2 regions of the Dactylosporangium salmoneum genome follow, and region 1 is predicted to be linked to the other one. Evidence: riboswitches for the same ligand, from Rfam matches in the RefSeq annotation. Region 1 holds a riboswitch; the other holds the start of a gene.
What was found. Region 1 has a riboswitch for thiamine pyrophosphate ahead of thiS (sulfur carrier protein ThiS). Riboswitches for the same ligand answer to the same signal wherever they lie in the genome.
Positions count from the first base shown of each region.

Region 1 (3,392 bases):
AGGCGGTCGACGTGCCGGTGGTGGCCATCGGCGGGGTGACCGCGGCCCGGGCCGGGGAGCTCTACGCCGCCGGCGCGCACGCGGTCGCCGTGGTCGGCGCGGTCAGCGGGGCCGAGGACCCCTACGCGGCGGCCATGGAGTTCACCCGATGAGCGCCGGCATCGTCGGGGGCGGGATCATCGGCCTGGCGATCGCCTTCGAGCTGCTCGAGCGGGGCGTCACCGACATCACCGTCTACGACCCCGACCCCGCGCGCGGCGCCGGGCTGGTCGCGGCCGGCATGCTCGCCCCGACCGCCGAGGCCAACTTCGGCGAGGAGGCCCTGCAGGAGCTCATGACCGCGTCGATGCGCCGCTGGCCGGGCTTCGCCGCGCGGGTCGAGGCGCGCACCGGGCAGACGCTGGGCTACCGCACCGAGGGGACGCTGCTGGTCGCGCTCACCGGGGACGACCAGGCCGAGATCGACCGCCTCGTGGGCTACTACCGGCGGGCCGGGGCGCCGATCGAGCCGCTCACCGGCCGCGAGCTGCGCGAGCGGGAGCCGCTGCTGTCCCCGAGGGTGCGCGGCGGCGCGTTCGCCCCCGGCGACCACCAGGTCGACCCCCGGCTGCTGCTGCGCGCCCTGCGGAGCCTGCCCCTTCGCTTCGCCGCCGAGAAGATCGAAGACCTGGCCGCGGTACCGCACGAGCCCACCATCGTCGCCACCGGCGCCTCCGCGGCCGGTCTGACCGGGCTGCCCGTCCGCCCGGTGAAGGGCCAGCTGCTGCGGCTGCGCGGCCCGGAGCCGCTGCTGACCCACGTGGTCCGCGGCGTGGCGAACGGCCGGCACGTGTACCTGGTCCCGCGGTCCGACGGCGAACTGGTCGTCGGGGCCACCGAGGAGGAGCGCGGCGAGGACCGCACGGTGACCGCGGGTGGGGTGCTCGACCTGCTGCGCCCGGCCGCCGACCTGCTGCCCGGCGTCGCCGAGCTGGCGCTGGCCGAGACCCTCGCCGGCCTGCGCCCGGGGACGCCGGACAACGCGCCGGTCCTCGGCCGGCTGCCGGGCGGCGCCCTGGTCGCGACCGGGCACCACCGCAACGGTGTGCTGCTCGCGCCGGTCACCGCCGAGGCCATCGCCGACCTGGCGACGCGCGGAACGACCGGCGTGAGCCTCGCCGCGTTCGGGGCGACCCGCTTTACCTGACGCCGATCGCGGCGTTATGGTCGAGGCGTACCCCACGGGAGTCCGGTGTGACCGGGCTGAGAGGGGGGCTGTGAGCCCCCGACCGTCGAACCTGATCCGGGTCATGCCGGCGCAGGGAGTCAGGAGTGAGCCGTATGCACCTCGTGGTCAACACCATCGAGTCGACCGTCGCGGATGACATCACCGTCGCCGACGTGGTCCGCACCCTTGCGGGCGACGACGCCCGGGGCATAGCCGTCGCCCTCAACGGCGACGTCGTGCCGCGCACGCGCTGGGCCGAGACCCGCCCCGCCGAGGGCGACCACGTCGAGGTGCTGACGGCGGTGCAGGGTGGCTGACGGGCTTTCGATCGCCGGGGAGGAGCTGGGCTCCCGCCTGATCCTCGGGACGGGCGGGGCGAGCAGCCACGCCGCGCTCGAGGCGGCCATCCGGGCCAGCGGCACCGCGCTGGTCACCGTCGCCCTGCGAAGGCTCGACCCGGCGGCACCGTCGCTGCTCGGCGTCATCGAGCGGTGCGGCGTGCGGGTCCTGCCCAACACCGCCGGGTGCTACACGGCGACCGAGGCGGTCAAGCTCGCCCACCTGGCCCGCGAGGCCTTCGGCACCTCGTGGGTGAAGCTGGAGGTGATCGGCGACGAGGACACGCTGCTGCCCGACGGGGTGGAGCTGGTCGCCGCGGCCGCCCAGCTGGTGGCGGACGGGTTCGTCGTCCTGCCGTACACCTCGGATGATCCCGTGCTCGCCCAGCGCCTCGCCGACGCCGGGTGTGCCGCCGTCATGCCCCTCGGCGCGCCGATCGGCTCGGGGATGGGCATCCGCAACCCGCACAACATCGCGCTGATCCGGCAGAAGGTCACCGTCCCGGTCATCCTCGACGCCGGCATCGGCACCGCCTCCGAGGCGGCGCTGGCCATGGAGCTGGGCTGCGACGGGGTGCTGCTCGCCTCCGCCGTCACCCGGGCCGAGCACCCGGCCCGCATGGCCGAGGCGATGTGCCTCGCGGTGCGGGCCGGCCGGCTGGCGTACCTCGCCGGCCGCATCCCCCGCCGCACGCACGCGACCGCGTCCAGCCCGATGGAAGGCCTCCCGTGGTAGAGCCCGGCCTGTTGATCTTCACCGACCGGCACCTGGCGGATCGGCCCCTCGAGGACGTGATCGCCATGGCCGTCGACGGCGGCGCCCGGGAGGTGGTCCTGCGCGAGCACGACCTGCCGCCGCGGCGGCGCCTCAAGCTGGCCAGCACCGTGCGCAACGTGCTCGACCAGGTCGGCGGCCGGCTGCTGCTGGAGGAGGACCCGGTCCTGCGCAAGTGCCACGGACTGGAGGACCTGCTGGCGGCCGCGGCGGACGGCGTCACGTACGCCACCCTCTCGCCCATCTACCCGACCCGCAGCAAGCCCGGCTACGGCCCGCCGCTCGGCCTGGCCGCGCTCGGCCGCATGGCGCAGGTCGCGCCCGTCCCGGTGTACGCGCTGGGCGGGGTCGACACCCCGGCCCGGGTCCGCGACTGCCTCGACGAGGGCGCGGCCGGCGTCGCCGTGATGGGCGCCGTCATGCGGTCCGACGACCCGGCCCGGCTGGTGAAGGAGCTGCTGGCCGCATGAGTGGTCCGGAGCGCAGCGGAGGGGCCACTCATCAATGGCTCAGCTTGCAAAGTTCAGGCAACCGGAGCGAAGCGGAGGTTGCATGAACCCACCGGTGGCACTTACGGTCGCCGGCTCGGACTCCGGCGGCGGCGCCGGCATCCAGGCCGACCTCAAGACCTTCGCCGCGCACGGCGTCTTCGGCACCAGCGTCATCACCGCGCTCACCGCGCAGAACACCGCCGGGGTGCGGGGCATCTCGGCCGTCGCCCCGGACTTCGTCGCCGCCCAGCTCGACGCCGTCCTCGACGACCTGCCCGTGGCCGCGGTGAAGACCGGCATGCTGGCCACCCCGGAGACGGTCGCGCTCGTCGCCCGGTACGCGCAACGGCTGCCCAACCTCGTCGTCGACCCGGTGCTGGTGGCCTCCTCCGGCGACCGGCTCTTCACCGCCGACGCCGAGCGGGCGTACCTCGAACTGCTCTTCCCGCACGCCGCGGTGGTCACGCCGAACCTGCGCGAGGCGTCGGTGCTGCTGGGCCGGGACGTGCTCGACGCCGACGACGCCGCCAAGGCCGCCGCCGACCTGGCCGCCTACGGCCCGCGCTGCGTCGTGGTGAAGG
Region 1 covers NZ_BAAARV010000004.1:359,852-363,243, forward strand. Annotated here, with positions in the region: gene thiE (thiamine phosphate synthase) at 1-152, shown strand, start outside; gene thiO (glycine oxidase ThiO) at 149-1,186, shown strand; TPP riboswitch at 1,212-1,322, shown strand; gene thiS (sulfur carrier protein ThiS) at 1,321-1,524, shown strand; gene ABD352_RS02625 (thiazole synthase) at 1,517-2,281, shown strand; gene ABD352_RS02630 (thiamine phosphate synthase) at 2,275-2,790, shown strand; gene thiD (bifunctional hydroxymethylpyrimidine kinase/phosphomethylpyrimidine kinase) at 2,873-3,392, shown strand, end outside.

Region 2 (3,392 bases), on a different contig from region 1:
CAGCGGCTGCGGCACCCCGATGGACTGGTGCGCCGACAGCAGCGCGCCGATCGCCGGGCTGACCGAGCCGGTGAGCATGAGCGCGCGGCAGTAGTCCAGGTTGGTGAGGCCCAGGCCGCCGTACTTCTCGTCGATCTTCATGCCGAAGGCGCCCAGCTCCCCGAGGGAGCGCAGGACCTCGTCCGGGATGCGCGCGTCGCGCTCGATCTGCTGGCCGTCGACTTCGGCCGAGAGGTACGCGGCGAGCTTCGCGCGGAACTCCGTCCCGCGCGCCTCGGCCACCGGGTCGAGCTCCGGCAGCGGGTCGATGAGATCGAGGCGGAACCGGCCCAGGAAGAGCTCCTTGCCGAAGCTGGGCTTCCTCCACTCGGTCTCGCGACTCTCCTCGATGACCTTGCGCGCCTCCCGCTCGGCGCGCACCGACGTGGAAACCATGGCCACCCCCAGGTGATCGGGCCTACAAGCCAGGTTATTACCCGCGGGTAGGGTGCGCTATGCCTCAGCCGAGCGAGCGGGCCAGCACGGCCGCCGCAACCTCGGATGGCGCCTGATCGGGAATCCAGTGACTGATGCCCGCAAGTGGGACGAACCGGTAGTCCGCGGCCACGTGCTCGGCGCAGGCGCGGGCCGCCGTGGGGCCGACGGCCAGGTCGCCGTCGCTCCACAGGTACGTCGTGGGCACCTGGCACGGCCCGAGCCCGACGAGGTCGAGGGGGCTCATCGCGCGGTACCAGTTCAGCGCCGCGGTCAGCGCCCCCGGCTCCAGCAGCGGCCGCACGTAGCCGTCGACCGCCTCGGCGGACAGGCCCGAGCCGTCGAACAGCCGGCGCAGGCGCCGCGCGTCCTCGGCGAGCAGCCGCTCCTCGGCCACGCCGGCCTGGCGGAACAGCTTGATGTAGCCGAACCGGGCCTTCTGGTCGGGATCGGTCGAGGTCGCGTGGGCGCTGGCGTGCGGGTGCGGCAGCGACACGGCGGTGAGGGTGCGCACCCGCTCGGGGTGGCGCAGGGCCACGTTCCAGGCGCACACCGCCCCCCAGTCGTGCCCCACCAGGTGTACCGAGGCAAGCCCCAGCGCGTCGAGGACCGCCACCACGTCCAGGGCGCACTCCGTGATCCGGTAGGCCTCGACCGCCTCGGGCCGGGCCCCCGGCGAGGTCCCGCGCTGGTCGAGGGCGTAGGTGCGCAGGCCGGCCGCGTGCAGGTGCGGGGTCACCGCCGCCCACTCGCCGCTGTGCTGGGGGAAGCCGTGCAGCAGCAGGACGGGCTCGCGCCCATCCGCCGGCCCACCTTCGACCACGTCGAACGTGAGATCGCGCGCCGTGATTTTCATGACCCGAGCCTACGAGCGAAGAAGATTCACTGTTACCTTCAGGGAACAACTGCACATCCGACAGGGGAGCGCACAGCGCTGAGAGTGTGACCGCCGGACCACGGCGGCGCAGACCCTCGAACCTGATCTGGGTAATGCCAGCGCAGGGAGTTCGGTCACCTCACGCCAGTCGTCACGTCGTCCATCCGTGGTCGCGTGGCGTCGCGTCTCCTTCTGGTTCACCCCCGAACTAGGAGGCATCTCGCAATGCAGACACGTTGGCGCACCGTCGACATCGTCGTGGCCGCCGTCATCGCCGTGGCCTTCGCCGCCGTCTTCTACGCCTGGAACAACCTGTGGGCGGCGCTGAACGGCTTCGCCCTGCCGTGGCGGGCCGCCATCTACGGCGTGTGGCTGATCCCCGCCGTGCTCGGCCCGCTTGTCGTGCGCAAGCCCGGCGCCGGGCTGTTCGTCGAGCTCGTCGCCGCCACCATCTCCGCCGTCATGGGCTCCCCCTGGACCTTCACCATCATCGCGTCCGGCCTGGTGCAGGGCATCGGCGGCGAGTTCGCCTTCGCGGCCACCGGCTACCGCCGCTTCGGGCTGGTCAACGCCGTGGTCGGCGGCGCACTGTCCGGCGCCGGGGCGGCGCTGATGGACCTGGGCGTCCTGCAGTACCTCCCGCCGATGACGACCGGCCAGCGCTGGACGTACGCGATCCTGGTGATCGTGAGCAGCGCGGTGATCGCGGGCGCGGGCAGCTGGGCCCTGCAGCGGGCGCTTTCCCGCACGGGCGTGCTCGACCGCTTCCCGTCGGGCCGGGAGCGCGTCGCGGTCTGATACGCACAGCAATGGGTTCCGTCGAGTTCCGCGGGTTCGGTTGGCGGCACGCCGGGCGCAAGGCCTGGGCCGTGCGCGGCTTGGACCTGCGCATCGAGCACGGCGAGCGGGTACTGCTGCAGGGCGCCTCGGGCGCCGGCAAGAGCACCCTGCTCGCCGCGCTCGCCGGCCTGCTCGCCGAGGACTCCGGCGAGCAGGAGGGCGAGGTCCTCGTCGACGGCCGCCCGGCCCGCGAGGCGCGGGCCGGGACCGCGATCGTGTTCCAGGACCCGCAGACCCAGCTGGTCATGCGCCGGGCCGGCGACGACGTCGCCTTCGGCCTGGAGAACCGGGGCGTGCCGCGGGCCGAGATCTGGCCGGCGGTCGACGCCGCCCTGGCCGCCGTCGGCTTCCCGTACGGCCGCGACCGCGACACCTCGGCGCTCTCCGGCGGCGAGCAGCAGCGGCTGGCCATCGCCGGGGCCATCGCCCTGCGCCCCGGCCTGCTGCTGCTCGACGAGCCGACCGCGAACCTCGACCCGGAGGGGGCCCGGCTGGTGCGCACCGCCGTGACCAAGGCGCTGGCCGACCTCGACGCCACCATGGTGCTCGTCGAGCACCGGGTCGAGGAGGCGCTGGCCCTGGTCGACCGGGCCGTCGTGATCGGCGAGCACCCGGACGCGGTGTGGGCGCCGGGCGCCGCGCTGCCGGCTCGCAAGGCCGCCGCCGCGCCGGGCGGGCCGCTGCTGCGCGCGCAGGGGCTGGTCCTGCCGCACACCGGCACGGTCGTCGACGAGGAGGTGCTGGCGGGCCAGGCCCTCGCGGTCGAGGGGCCCAACGGCGCCGGCAAGACCACCCTGGCCCTGCTGCTGGGCGGGCTGGCCCGCCCGGCCGGCGGCCGGGTTTCGGCCGCCGCCGAGCTGGCCGGCCGGGACGCCGCCCGCCCGCCGCACCGCTGGCGGGCCGGACGGCTGGCCGGACGGATCGGCTCGGTGTTCCAGAACCCGGAGCACCAGTTCGTGACCGCGACCGTGCGCGAGGAGCTGGCCCTGTGCGGGGCGTCCCCGGCCGCCGTGGACGAGCTGTTGGAGCGCCTGTACCTGGACAAGCTGGCCCTGGCCAACCCGTTCACCCTCTCCGGCGGCGAGCAGCGGCGGCTCAGCGTGGCCACCGCCCTGGCCGCGGCGCCGCGGGTGCTGGTGCTCGACGAGCCGACCTTCGGCCAGGACCTGCGCACCTGGCGGGAGCTGGTCACGCTGCTGGC
Region 2 covers NZ_BAAARV010000034.1:45,630-49,021, reverse strand. Annotated here, with positions in the region: gene ABD352_RS23720 (acyl-CoA dehydrogenase family protein) at 1-435, opposite strand, end outside; gene ABD352_RS23715 (alpha/beta fold hydrolase) at 500-1,330, opposite strand; TPP riboswitch at 1,383-1,497, shown strand; gene ABD352_RS23710 (ECF transporter S component) at 1,577-2,149, shown strand; gene ABD352_RS23705 (ABC transporter ATP-binding protein) at 2,161-3,392, shown strand, end outside.
Region 2: another riboswitch for thiamine pyrophosphate. It lies ahead of ABD352_RS23710 (ECF transporter S component); the one in region 1 lies ahead of thiS (sulfur carrier protein ThiS).